3 regions of the Paenarthrobacter sp. NPDC090517 genome follow, and region 2 is predicted to be linked to each of the others. Evidence: riboswitches for the same ligand, from Rfam matches in the RefSeq annotation. Region 2 holds a riboswitch; each other region holds the start of a gene.

Evidence for each region. Region 2 has a riboswitch for cyclic di-AMP ahead of ACIQTW_RS11385 (NlpC/P60 family protein). Riboswitches for the same ligand answer to the same signal wherever they lie in the genome.
Region 1: it holds a riboswitch for cyclic di-AMP, as region 2 does, so the genes downstream of both, ACIQTW_RS09305 (hypothetical protein) here and ACIQTW_RS11385 (NlpC/P60 family protein) in region 2, are expected to answer to the same signal.
Region 3: it holds a riboswitch for cyclic di-AMP, as region 2 does, so the genes downstream of both, ACIQTW_RS15345 (M23 family metallopeptidase) here and ACIQTW_RS11385 (NlpC/P60 family protein) in region 2, are expected to answer to the same signal.

Annotation. Positions count from the first base shown of each region.
Region 1 covers NZ_JBIVXN010000002.1:93,263-97,660, forward strand. Annotated here, with positions in the region: gene ACIQTW_RS09295 (response regulator transcription factor) at 1-740, shown strand, start outside; gene ACIQTW_RS09300 (ATP-binding protein) at 762-2,258, shown strand; cyclic di-AMP (ydaO/yuaA leader) riboswitch at 2,368-2,555, shown strand; gene ACIQTW_RS09305 (hypothetical protein) at 2,557-3,411, shown strand; gene ACIQTW_RS09310 (glycosyltransferase) at 3,582-4,398, shown strand, end outside.
Region 2 covers NZ_JBIVXN010000002.1:551,608-556,005, reverse strand. Annotated here, with positions in the region: gene ACIQTW_RS11395 (NCS2 family permease) at 1-1,412, opposite strand, end outside; gene ACIQTW_RS11390 (copper resistance protein CopC) at 1,527-2,159, shown strand; cyclic di-AMP (ydaO/yuaA leader) riboswitch at 2,310-2,501, shown strand; gene ACIQTW_RS11385 (NlpC/P60 family protein) at 2,505-3,302, shown strand; gene ACIQTW_RS11380 (FAD-binding protein) at 3,422-4,114, opposite strand.
Region 3 covers NZ_JBIVXN010000004.1:388,239-392,636, reverse strand. Annotated here, with positions in the region: gene serC (phosphoserine transaminase) at 55-1,185, opposite strand; gene ACIQTW_RS15350 (metal-dependent transcriptional regulator) at 1,479-2,174, shown strand; cyclic di-AMP (ydaO/yuaA leader) riboswitch at 2,359-2,600, shown strand; gene ACIQTW_RS15345 (M23 family metallopeptidase) at 2,605-3,441, shown strand; cyclic di-AMP (ydaO/yuaA leader) riboswitch at 3,580-3,749, shown strand; gene ACIQTW_RS15340 (C40 family peptidase) at 3,754-4,398, shown strand, end outside.

The DNA of each region.
Region 1 (4,398 bases), 460 kb from region 2:
TGGCCTCCTCGCACTCCATGACCAACAACCTTCCCCAGCTCTCCCACCCGGACGGCTCCCCCATCCGTGCCCTGGTGGTAGATGACGAACCCAGCCTTGCCGAGCTGATGAGCATGGGCCTGCGCATGGCAGGATGGTCCGTTGCGGTGGCAGGCGACGGTCCGGAGGCAGTGAAGCTAGCCAAGGACTTCCGCCCTGACGTGCTGGTTCTGGATGTCATGCTTCCCGGATTCGACGGCGTCGAAGTCCTGAACCGCATCCGCACCTTCGCCCCGGAGGTTCCCGCCTTGTTCCTCACGGCCAAGGACGCCGTGGAGGACCGTATTGTCGGACTCGCAGCAGGTGGGGACGACTACGTCACTAAACCCTTCAGCATGGAAGAAGTCCTCCTGCGACTTCACCGCCTGGTCCAGCGCTCCGGCGTAGCCGCCATGGACACCGCGGAGCTTGTGGTAGGCGACCTCACGCTCAACGTAGATACCCGGGAAGTAACCCGCGCCGGCCAGGACATCCCGCTGACCGCCACCCAATTCGAGCTGCTGCGCTATCTCATGGAGAACCCCAAACGAGTTGTCAGCAAAGCCCAGATCCTGGACCGCGTGTGGGACTACGACTTCGGTGGCCAGGCCAACATCGTGGAACTCTACATCTCCTATCTGCGCAAGAAGATCGAAGCCAAGCACCCCCCGATGATCCATACCGTCCGGGGTGCCGGATACGTCATCAAGCCTGCGGATTAGGCATTGAGCACCCTCTCAGGAGTGGCCAGGAAGTCAAGAGCGGCCGGACAAACTCCGCGCAGTTGGCTCAACCCCTCCACTTGGCACTTGCGTACACGCTTGGTCCTGGTGGCCATGGCCCTGCTGATCGCCATTTGCGCTGCGGTGGGAGTTGTCAGCTACGCCTCCATGGACATGGTTTTCAACAGGCAGCTCGACAGGCAGTTGGAGCAGGCGTCCAGCCGCGCGAATGACTTCGGCAGGCCGCCGTCGAACTTTCCGTCATCCCCCGGCAGGCCGGACCCTTTGGAAGCGCGCGGGCAGGCGGCGGGCACGCTCAACGCGAGGATCGACGGCTCCGCTGTGCGTAGCTCGGGTTTGATCGACGCCCAAGGTAACCGCGTCTCGCTCTCAGCAGACGACGAGCAGGTCCTGGTGTCGCTCCCCACGAACAACCACCCCGTGGACCGATCACTGTCCAACGGCGATTACCGGCTGGTGGCAGTCAAGACCACCTATGGCGATGTGATCGTGACGGGCCTGCCGCTCGCGGACAAACAGAGCGCCGAAGCCTCGCTGGTGTGGACCATGGTGCTGGTCTCGCTGGGTGGCCTGGTGGTGATCGGCCTCGTGGGGACGGTCATCATCCGCCGGACCATGCGTCCGCTCGAGCAGCTCTCCGAGGTGGCCACAAAGGTTGCGCGCCTGCCTCTCGACGCCGGTGAGGTGGCACTGGCGGTGCGCGTACCGCCGTCGGCATCCCACCCTGGAACGGAAGTTGGCAGCGTCGGCCATGCCTTGAACCAGATGCTGAACAACGTTTCGAGCGCGCTGGAAGCCCGGCAGGAAAGCGAAACCAAAGTGCGCCAGTTTGTGGCCGATGCCTCGCACGAACTACGAACGCCCCTGACCGCCATCCGGGGCTACACAGAGCTGCTGAGGATGACGGAAACGTTCACCGAGGATGGCCGGAAGTCGCTGGCGCGGGTCCAAAGCCAGTCCGAACGCATGACCACCTTGGTGGAGGACCTTCTACTGCTGGCGCGGCTGGACGAGGGCAAGCCCGTGAAAGTCGAAAACGTAGACCTGACACAGCTGGTCATCGAAACGGTGAGTGACGAGAAAGTCATGGCGCCGGACCACATCTGGCAGCTCCAGCTCCCTGACGAGCCCATCACTGTGCGCGGCGATGCCACCCAACTTCACCAGGTGCTGGCCAATTTGCTGTCCAATGCCCGCAAACACACCGATCCCGGCACCACTGTGGCTACAGGTGTCATGCTCTCCGCCGATGGCAGCGCCGTGGTCACGGTGACGGACAACGGCCCCGGAATTCCTGAAGATTTCCAGGGCCGGATCTTCTCCCGGTTCGCCCGCGCTGATGTCGCAAGATCAGGAACTGAGGGCACCTCCGGACTCGGCTTGTCCATTGTGGAATCCATCGTTTCGGCGCATGGCGGTAGCGTGGAAATGACCTCGCGGCCGGGGCGCACCGAATTCGCCCTTCGATTCCCTACCGTCACCACCGAAGGCATATAACGAATCGGGCAAGGCGACTCACCGGCATCGTGATCTCTGTTACCTAAATGTGACTTCTACGGAATCCTCCTGTACCGTCGAAAGGGTGGGTCGTCCCTAGCAGGCCCACATCCGGGATGCGCCGAGCTCTGCCACTTCCCGGAGTCCGTTCTTTCTCCGAGGCAGAGACGGGGGACCCAGAGTCTCCGGGCCAGGCCACTTTTGGCCGGCCCTTGGGGTGAAGCCGCAGCATGATGCGCGGCCGGATGACCTCATCCGAACCCGACAGCTAACTCCGCAGGCGCTGAGAGGTAATCACATGTCTGAATTTAACGATCAGACGCGCCCTTCCGCGCGTCACAGCGACGAACACAACGCACCGCTCACCAAGTCGCAGTCCGTCCTCAAGAACGCAGCCCGCCAGGGTAAGTCCGGCCACCGCATGTCCGTAGTTGCCGGTGTTGTGGCAGCTGCATTGGGCGTTGCATCGCTCGGAACCGCCGCAAACGCCGCACTGACCCTCCCCGAGGCCAGCCGCGTAGCCGGAACCCAGTCCAGTGCGCAGGTCAACACCAACAAGTCGGCTGAGATCTCTGCTTCCCTGAATGCTGCCGCCGAAAAGGGCGCAGCCGACAGGGCCGCCGCGGATAAGGCCGCCGCAGACAAGGCCGCCGCCGAGAAGGTTGCCGCTGACCAGGCCGCAGCTGCGCAGGCTGCAGCCGAAAAGGCTGCCGCTGATCAGGCTGCTGCCCAGGCCGCAGCTGAGAAGGCTGCTGCTGACGCTGCTGCCAAGCAGGCCGCCGACGCCGCTGCTGCCGCTGCCGCTGCGGAAGCCGCAGCAGCTGCTGCCGCTCCCAAGGCTGTGGATGACCCTGCGGCTGCCAAGGCGTACGCACTCAGCATCCTTGGCAACTACGGTTGGGGCCCGGGCGAAATGACTGCCCTCAACACGCTGTGGGAGAAGGAATCGAACTGGAGGACCACGGCGATGAACGCTTCCAGCGGCGCCTACGGCATCGTCCAGTCCCTGCCTGCTTCCAAGATGGCCACCGTGGGTCCTGACTGGGAAACCAACTACCAGACCCAGATCAAGTGGGGCCTGAACTACATCAAGGAGCGTTACGGATCCCCGTCCGCCGCTCTGGGCTTCCACTTGGCCAACAACTGGTACTAAACCAGACTGCTTGATTGCCGCGCCCGTTGCCGCCGTTCGCACCAGTGCCCACTGGAGCGGATAGCGGGAACGGGTGCGGTTTTGCCGTTTCACAGGTGCGGCGCTTAGTTCACAGTGGGGTCACAGTTGCCGCCTATTCGGCTCATATGGAGTGAGCTGATGCTGAATGTATGACGCTCACAGATCCCAAGCCGGTGATGAATCATCAGCTGCAGCGCTCCCCCGCGGACACACGCGCCTTAGTTCCTACCCTGGACTTCATCATCCCTGTGCTCAACGACGAGACCCAGCTGGAATACAAGCTTCGCAGCCTACACAGCCACCTCGCCGGTTCCTTCCCCCACACATTCCGGATCACCGTCGCGGACAATGCCAGCACGGACAACACCTTGCGGATCGCCGAACGCCTGGCCAGGGAACTCCCCGAGCTATTGGTGGTCCACCTTGAGCAGAGGGGTCGCGGAAACTCGCTCCGCCGGGTCTGGCTTTCCTCGCCCTCACCTCTGCTTGCGTACATGGACCCCCGTCTGACCATCGACCTTTCGGCGGTGGCGCCCCTACTTGCCCCGCTGATCTCCGGGCACTCCGACCTCGCGGTCGGCACGCGACTGGCCAAGGCCTCACACGGGACATTCAGCCGCCACCGTGAGGTCATTGCACGGACCTACAACTTCCTGCTGCGCGTCATGACGGGGGCGCGCTACTCCGATGCCGAGTGCGGCTTCAAAGCCATACGTGCCGACATCGCCCAACAGTTGCTCCCCCACACCCGCGATGAAGCATGGTTCTTCGACACCGAACTGCTGATGATTGCCGAACGTTCTGCTTTGCGCATTCATGAAGTCCCGCTCGACTGGACCGACGATCCCGACCCGAGCGTCGACGTCGTACGCACAGCCTGGGCGGACCTCCGCGCAGTGGCGCGCCTGGCCCGCGAGCTGCATCACGGGACAATTCCCGTCAGTGAGTTGCGCGCCGAACTGGGCC
Region 2 (4,398 bases):
CCGATGCCGAAGAACAGCAGGAACGCGGCTGCCACAGCCCACATCAAGGGGTGGACTTCGCGGGCGCGGCCCTGGAACGTACGGATCAGGACGTAGGAGATGAAGCCGGCGCCGAGGCCGTTGGCAATTGAATAGGTGAACGGCATGAGGGCGATGGTCAGGAACGCGGGGATTCCAACGCCCCAGTCCTGCCAATCGATCTTCCCCACCTGGGAGACCATCATGAAGCCCACAACCACCAAGGCCGGGGCCACGGCCTCGAACGGCACCAGGTTGATGAGCGGCGTGAAGAACATGGCCACAAGGAAGAGGACACCGGTGACGATCGAGGCGAGGCCTGTTCGGGCGCCTTCACCAATGCCGGCGCCGGACTCGACGAAGATCTGGTTGGAGGAAACGGAGGCTCCGCCGCCCACGATTGCACCGAGGGCGTCCACCTGGAGAACACGGTCAACGTTGGGGATGTTGCCGTCCTTGTCCACGGTTCCGGCCTCGTTGGCCAGCCCAACCATCGTCCCCATGGCGTCGAAGAAGATGCTCAGGAGGATCACGAAGGCCAGCAAGGCCGCAGCGATGAAGCCAAGGTGTTCAAATGCACCGAAAGGGTTGGCCTTGCCAATGAGGGACAGGTCAGGGGCGCCCCATTCGGTGAGTGTGGGAGCCACCAGGGACCAGCCGCGGGGGTTGACGTTGGTTCCGTCAAAGCTTGGTCCGATGTGCAGCGTAAATTCGAGGATCGCGGCCAGCGCGGTGGAGACCACGATGCCGATCAGGATGGCGCCACGGACCTTTCGGACCACCAGTGCGATGGTCAGGATCAAGCCCACTGCGAAAACGAGTGTCGGCCAGCCCATGAGCTTGCCGTCCACGCCCAAGCCCAGCGGAACGGTGGTCCCGGCGGCATCAGGGATGCGGCGGACGAAACCGGCGTTGACCAGACCAATGAGAGCGATAAAGAGTCCGATGCCCACAACAATTGCCGTCTTCAGGGCCTCCGGAACTGCCTTGAACACGGCTGTCCGGAAACCGGTCAGCACCAGGATGAGCATAGTGACGCCCGACAACACCACGAGCCCCATCATGTCCGGCCAGGTCAACCCGGGATGGGAGGCCACCGTGACTGCCACGAAGGCGTTGACGCCCAAGCCTGTGGCCACGGCAAACGGGTGTTTGGCCCACGCGCCCATGAGGATGGTCAGGATGCCGGCAACGAACGCCGTGGTGGCTGCCACGGCCGTGAAGCCCAGCGAAGCGCCACTCGAGTCAGGTCCGGAGAGGATCAGCGGGTTCAGCACCACGATGTAGCTCATGGCGAAGAAGGTCGCGAAGCCGCCACGGATTTCCCGCGAGTACGTGGACCCACGTTCGGAGATTTTGAAGTAGCGGTCGATTGCAGAACCTTGTTTCAGCATGAAGGTCTCCGGGGATCGAGGGGAGTTTGCCCTCAAATCCTATGTTGTCCGGTGTGGGCCCTCTGAACGATTCGCCTAGTCTGTAAGGAAGCCAACACTAGGAGAAACCGCCCCATGCGTACCATCCGCCCGCTTCTGGCCGCCGTCGTCGCTGCCCTTGCCTTCGCGTCCGCCTTGCTGTTTTCCGCGGCTCCGGCGTCCGCGCACGACGTCGCCGAGTCAACCGCGCCAGCCAATGGTGCCAGCGTTGCGGAAGTTCCGGCGTCGGTCTCCATCACGTTCAACAACCGCCCGCTCGCGATCGGTTCCGGTGTAACCGTGACGGCCGCCGGTGAGAACTGGGCGGACGGTCCGGTCGAAATCATCGACAACCAGGCTGTTCAAAAGCTTCGCCAGGGTGCTCCCGCTGGTGAATACACGGTGGTATGGCGCGTAGTCAGCTCGGATTCCCACCCCATCGAGGGCACCTTCACGTTCACCGCCACCGCGGGAAGCACGACGACGGCGACTGGCCCGGTGGGTGCCTCGCCGTCGGCATCAGCGCCGTCAGCCACTGTCCCCACGGCCGGTACAGCGGCGCCGGGGACGGGCAACAGTGAGCCTGCCGCTGACGCCTCGCAGCCCTTCCCTTGGAGCATTGTTGGATTGGCCGTTGTTGCTGTGGGTCTCGTTATTTACCTTGCTGTTACCGCGCGGAAGAAACTTGCCGCTTTCAACGGCCCGGACAGCGATACTTCCGCGGAATAACGCGGTTTTCTACGTACCTGCGAATATCTCGAAACGGATACTGCGACACGCCAGAAGCCCACTTCCCGTTACTTAAATGTGACTTCGGTGGAATCATCGCGTACGGTAGTACCTGTGCCTGTTCCACGTAGCGGGCACTTCCGGCCTGATTGCCTAGCTCTGCCGCAGTCCGGAATCCGTTCGCAGACAAACCTACGGCAGAGACGGGGAACCCAATTTAGGTCGCTTTCGAGCGTGCCTTGGGGTGAAGTCACGAAGCTTCCGCTGAACAGCGGGGGATAGTGGCCGGGTGACTCCCATCCGAATCCGACAGCTAACCTCGCAGGCATCGGGAGAGGCTCTTTCATGTCTTCACGCATTCTTCGCGGCCGTCGTAAGGCGGACAGCGTACGTCCTAATCCGTTCATCTCCATCTCGAAGGCAGTAGCCAGCAACGCTTCCGGCGCTGGCCGCCAGGCAGCTGTTATCGCAGCAGCCTCGGGCCTCGTTTTGACCGGCTCCATTGCTGCTCACGCAGCTGAGGCTCCGGTTCAGCGCGACTCCAGCCCCGCAACGGTCGCTGAGACCGTTTCCGAGGCACCCACCAAGGTTGTTACCGCTCTGGCAACGGCTACCGTCAACTTCGAGCGTCCGGCCGTTGCTTCCGTAGCAGCTCCGGTCATCGAAAAGCCGGCTCCCGTTGTTGAGGCCCCCGTGGCCAAGAAGGCAGCCGTCACCACTGCTGCTGCAAAAGCACCCGTCGCCGCTAAGGCTGCGGTCGCCGCTGCTCCTGTTGCCGCTGCACCGGTTGCCGCTGCTCCTGCAGCTGCTGCCCCCGCCGCTGGCGGCGTCAACGCAGCCATGGTCGCCTCGGCTTACGCACAGATCGGTGTCTTCCAGGACTGCACCGCCATGGTCGAGAAGGCCCTTGGCTCCGCAGGCATCCCGGTAGGCGACCTCGGTCCCATGCAGTTCATGAACTACGGCAAGGTTGTTAGCACCCCCCAGCCCGGTGACATGATCGTCCAGTCCGGCCACGTTGCTATCTACATCGGCAACGGCCAGGCAATCAGCGGTGGCATCAACGGCAACCAGACGGGCATCCACCCGATCAGCTGGTTGACCGCAACGGGTCCCCTGACCTACGTACGCGCTGGCGCATAAAGCCTCACGCTTCAGTTCAAAGGCCGGTGCCTTCAAAGAGTAATTTCTTTGAAGGCACCGGCTTTTGGCGTTAAGTTCTGTTTGTTTATGTTCAGCAGGAAAAGTTAGGCGGCGTGCCCCTAGGCGAGGGCGATGCCCGGACCTGCGGGTAGGGCCACCTTGGAGGAGATGGCTTGGCCCACTGCCTTGGCTTGCCGCAGCACTTCCTTGGGAGACGGGGTGATAAGGTCCCCAACGCCCACCAGGTGCATCCCTACCGCCCGCATGGCGGCCGCGAAGTTTTGGCCAACGGCTATTCCAAGTTCGGCGAGCATGCGGCGTAACTGGCTTTGGGCGCAGCGCGTCACTACTACGTGGTCCGCCAGGAGGACGCCGTTCGCTGTGTGGACCGCCCATTGGCGTGGAGTGGATTCGAGGGGGCCGGATACGTGGAGTCCGGTCCTCAGGCCGGCTGTGGTCATGCTTGCGGCCAGTCCGTATCCGATTTGCCGGGAGGGGTCCGAACCCAGGAAATCAAGGCGGACGGCGCGGGTGGTGTTGCGAACGTCCAGTTGATGGTTGGCGGCGTAGTTCCGCAGGTGTCGGAGGATCTCGTTGCGTTCCTGCATGGCCGCAGGATCGGCCACCTCAGTGCGTTGAAGCATGCCTGTATGGACGGAAGGACCTGTGGTGGACAGTGCGCCGAACCCGTCCACGACGATTGAGCCCACGCCATAGCGGCTGAGCTCACTGGCAACTGCCAAGCCGGACAGGCCGGCTCCGATGACCACGGTGGTGGTGCGCTCCGTGCCGGAATCAGGCGTGAGTGACACTGCTTGGTTCCTCCTTGACGTGTGTGCCTTTCGGCATCGCGTGGGATCGCGTCCGAGTTCCCCAAGCGGCCGCAAATAAATGGCCGGAGTGTGTGGTGTGAAACACGTTTGCCGGCCATTCGGTGACTCGAACACTACCGAACTTTTTCGGCCATGGATAGCCTCCGCGACTGCGCGTTTTGTGTGTTCGTCCGCAGCGCAATGTGAGAGCCCGGGAACCGAGCCCGGACCGTTATGCACATAGCCCGATGTCGCCTTGATTCGCTACTGCTGACCGAGAATAG
Region 3 (4,398 bases), on a different contig from region 2:
ACGGCGGCGGCGCCGTCCGGGAACTACCCGCACGACGCCGGCCAAGGCCTGGAGCTACTTCTTGAGCTCGCCCACGACGTAGTCGATGCTCGCGAGCAGTGCGGAAACGTCGTCCGGCTCAATGGCGACGAACGTGGCGATGCGCAGCTGGTTGCGGCCGAGCTTGCGGTACGGCTCGGTGTCCACAACACCGTTGGCGCGCAGGACCTTGGCAATGGCCGCGGCATCAATTGAGTCATCGAAGTCGATGGTGGCGATGACGTTGGAGCGGTCTTCGGCGTTGGCAACGAAGGGTGTTGCGTACTCCGAGGCCTCAGCCCATGAGTAGATGCGGTTGGCGGAGTCTGCCGTGCGCTTGCTGGCGAAGTCCAAGCCGCCGTTGCTGTTGAGCCACTGCACCTGGGCGTCCAGGGTTACCAAGGTGGACAGCGAAGGGGTGTTGTAGGTCTGGTTCAGCTTGGAGTTGTCGATGGCGGTCTGCAGATCCAGGAAGTCCGGGATCCAGCGGCCGCTCGCCTTGACCCGTGCCGCACGTTCCAGGGCGGCGGGGGAGAAGAGACCAAGCCAGAGGCCGCCGTCGGAGGCGAAGTTCTTTTGCGGGGCGAAGTAGTAGACATCCGACTCAGCCACGTCTACGTCCAGTCCGCCGGCCGCTGAGGTGGCATCCACCAAGACGAGTGAGCCTTCATCGGCACCTTGGACGCGCTTGACGGGAGCGGCCACACCGGTTGATGTCTCATTCTGGGGCCAAGCGTAGACGTCCACTCCGGCTTCGGCTGTTGCCACGGGGCGGGTGCCGGGTTCAGCCTTGATGATGGACGAAGCATCCAGGAACGGTGCCTTGTTGGTGGCGGCAGCGAACTTCGAACCGAACTCGCCGAACGAAAGGTGCTGGGCCTTCTTCTCAACCAGGCCAAACGCAGCCACGTCCCAGAACGCGGTAGAGCCGCCAACGCCCAGGACAACCTCATAGCCCTCAGGAGCGCGGAAGAACTGGCTGAGCCCATCGCGGACCGAACCCACGAGGTTCTTCACCGGAGCCTGGCGGTGGGAGGTTCCCAGGATGGTGGACGATGCTGCAGCCAACGCCTCAATCTGTTCCGGGCGAACCTTGGACGGTCCAGCGCCGAAGCGTCCGTCCTTGGGCAGCAGGTCGGCGGGAATGGTGATGCTGTTGTCGCTCACGAGGCGCTCCAATGGGTGTCGGCTAGAGATGGGAGGTGGCATGGGGCATCAACTGCCCCTTCGACACCCCAATTCTGCCTGACACGGCCCGGGCGCAGGAACCTGCAGCCGTCATAGTCCGCCACGTGGAATGCGGCGGGACCGAAAGCGACCGGAATTATCCAGAGTAATTCCAAATAAGCTAGGCTGGGGGTTGGCGTTCAGGGGGCGGCGGTGTGCACCGCTCGCCCCGGCAAGGGACGCGGTACGGTGGAGATTACGCAAGGAACTGCGTTCGAGGAGAGCTGAGCTGGATGACGGATCTGATCGATACCACTGAGATGTATCTTCGGACCATTTTGGAGCTTGAAGAAGAAAACATTGTGGCTCTCCGGGCCCGCATCGCCGAGCGCCTGCGCCACTCCGGACCGACTGTTTCCCAGACCATTGGACGCATGGAGCGCGATGGCCTGGTGATTGTGTCCAACGACCGCCACCTGGAACTGACGGAAGTGGGTCGCAAGCGCGCCACCGAGGTCATGCGCAAGCACCGCCTTGCGGAGCGCCTGCTGGCTGACGTGATCGGCCTGGACTGGGCGTACGTGCACGATGAAGCGTGTCGCTGGGAGCATGTCATGAGTGAGCGCGTGGAGCGTCGGCTCTACGAGCTACTGGAGCACCCCACGGAATCTCCCTATGGCAATCCCATTCCGGGTCTTGAAGCGCTTGGTGGCCTTGCCAGCCAGCCCTTCCCCCGGCTTGATGTCAACCTGCTGCAGGCCATGGACGGCTACGCTACCGATTCCCGCGTGGTGGTCAGCCGCCTGGCGGAGCCCATCCAGGTGGAGCCGGAGCTTCTTACCCAGTTGGACGAAGGCGGGATCCGTCCCGGAGCGAGCGTGTCCCTGGAACGCGTCGGCGAATACATCTCGGTCCGGGTCCCTGGTATTGAAGGCGCTTTGGAACTGCCTCCTGAAGTTGCCGCGCACGTCTTCGTCTCGCTCAGCTGACCGGGCGCTGGGTCAGTACAGTGTCAAACCTCACTTTTGGGCCTTCAGCGCGCGTGTGACCTGCGGTTTTTCGGAATTGATGATAAAGGGCTGCTGCGCTCAGCCCGTTCTTGTTGATAACGAATTTATTACCGAAGGCCTTAATCCCCTATAGTTATTTACTAGCGCTGATACCAAAGCGTTACCTGATCCGGAGCCGAGCTCTGCCAGCGGATCAGGTGTGTTATCCACCACTGGCAGAGGCGGGGGAACCACAAGCGGCTGTCTAAAGAAGCAGCCTTGGGGTGAAGTCCGCAGCAGAAGTGCCCACGTATGCAAGTCCCTCTTGGGATACCTGTGTGCCGTGAGCGCCTCGTGCGGACCGGGTCTTTGTACTCTCTGACCCGAATCCGACAGCTAACTTCGCAGGCTTTTGAGAGAGGAACAGAGTTTGACATCGCAGAACGTCAGGGGCCGCCGCCGCGCGTCCGGCCCCGCTGCTGAGCTGCGGCCAGCCACCGTCGTAACGGAGATCCGGCCTCGCGACACCGAGCGTCAGGTGCGCCGCCGTAAGAGCCCGTTGCGCCAGGTTGCCGACTTCGCCGCTGCCAGCGGCGTCGGGCAGAAGGCCGGTGTTGCGCTAGCCGCCACCGGACTTGCCCTGACTGTCGGCCTGCCTGCCACAAGTCCCGTCATGGCTACCTCGGAATCAGGCCAGACTGAGTCTGCCCTTGCCGTTGCCGCACCCGCGGGCAGCCAGCCCGAGGTTTCCGCTGCTGCATCAGCCAAGATCGACTTCAGCCGCGCAGCCGTCGCTACTGCTGCCGACCCGGACGGGAAGTTGAAGCAGTTGCTCAGCGCCCAATCGGCTGACAGCATCCAGCGGGCCTCATCCGTTGGCAGCATGGCAAGCCCCCTTGACACGCTCACCACGGCATCCCCCTTCGGCTACCGCATCAGCCCCCTCACGGGTGGCGCCGGTGATTTCCACCGTGGCCAGGACTTCGTTGCCCAGTGCGGTACGGCTGTTCATGCTGCAGCCACCGGTAAGGTCACCTTCGCCGGATGGCACGAGTATGGCGGAGGCAACCGCGTGGTCGTTGACCACGGTAACGGCCTCGAGACCACGTATAACCACCTGTCGTCCTTCACCGTCAAGGTGGGACAGACCGTTAACCGTGGCGACACCGTTGCACTCAGCGGCACCACGGGCGCTTCCACTGGCTGCCACCTCCACTTTGAGGTCCAGGTCAACGGTGAAGTCGTAGACCCCATGGGTTGGCTCTAAGCCATTTGATGGTTGCCTCTCGCATTCGAGAGTCACCCCGTGACCTGAATGTGACATTCGCGTTCAACTGTTGTAGCGTACAGAGCGCATCGGCTTTTTAGGGGGTCGATGCACTTGAGTGGATTGCCTAGCTCTGCCACCGCTCAAGGTCCGTTCGCATAAATCGTCTGGCAGGGGCGGGGGAACCACTTCCGGTCTTCGAAAGAAGGCCTTGGGGTTAAGTCGCAAAAGCTTCCTTGGAAGCAGCGCGGCCGGATGACTCCCATCCGAATCCGACAGCTCACCTCGCAGGCATTGGGAGAGGCTACCTACGTGTCATCACGCACTACCCCTGCGCGCCATCGCGCCCAAACGGTTCGCACGAATCCGTTGAATACGCTTTCCAAGGCTGTTTCATCCAACGCAGGAACTGTGGGTCGTCAGGCCGCCGTCCTGGCAGCAGCCTCAGGCCTCGTCCTCACCGTCGGCTTGCCGGCACAAGCCGCAGATACCGACGTTTCCAAGTCGGAGGCCTCCAGCACCCAACAACTGGCTGTTACCGCGGTTGTCACGGCAGAGCCAACAGCTACCGTTTCCTTCGAGAGCCCCACCGTGGCTACCAAGGAAGCTCCCAAGGCAGTCCAGCGCGCCGCGCGCGTTACCGAGCGTGCAGCGGCCAGCACTGAAGAAAAAGCTGAAGCGGTCACCGCGAAGTCATCCAAGGCCAAGGATTCGGCCTCAAGCGCAGCTGCGTCCGGTCTAGCCGCCATTGCCTACACCGGCATCGGCTCTCCCTACGTTTGGGGCGGCACCACACCGAACGGTTGGGATTGCTCCGGCTTCACCCAGTGGGTCTATGCACAGGCCGGCATCAGCATCCCCCGCGTCAACGCCTGGACGGCCATGACGCCCACCAGCGCTCCTGCTCCCGGCGACCTTGTCATGCAGAACGGCGGAGCCCACGTGGGCATCTACGTC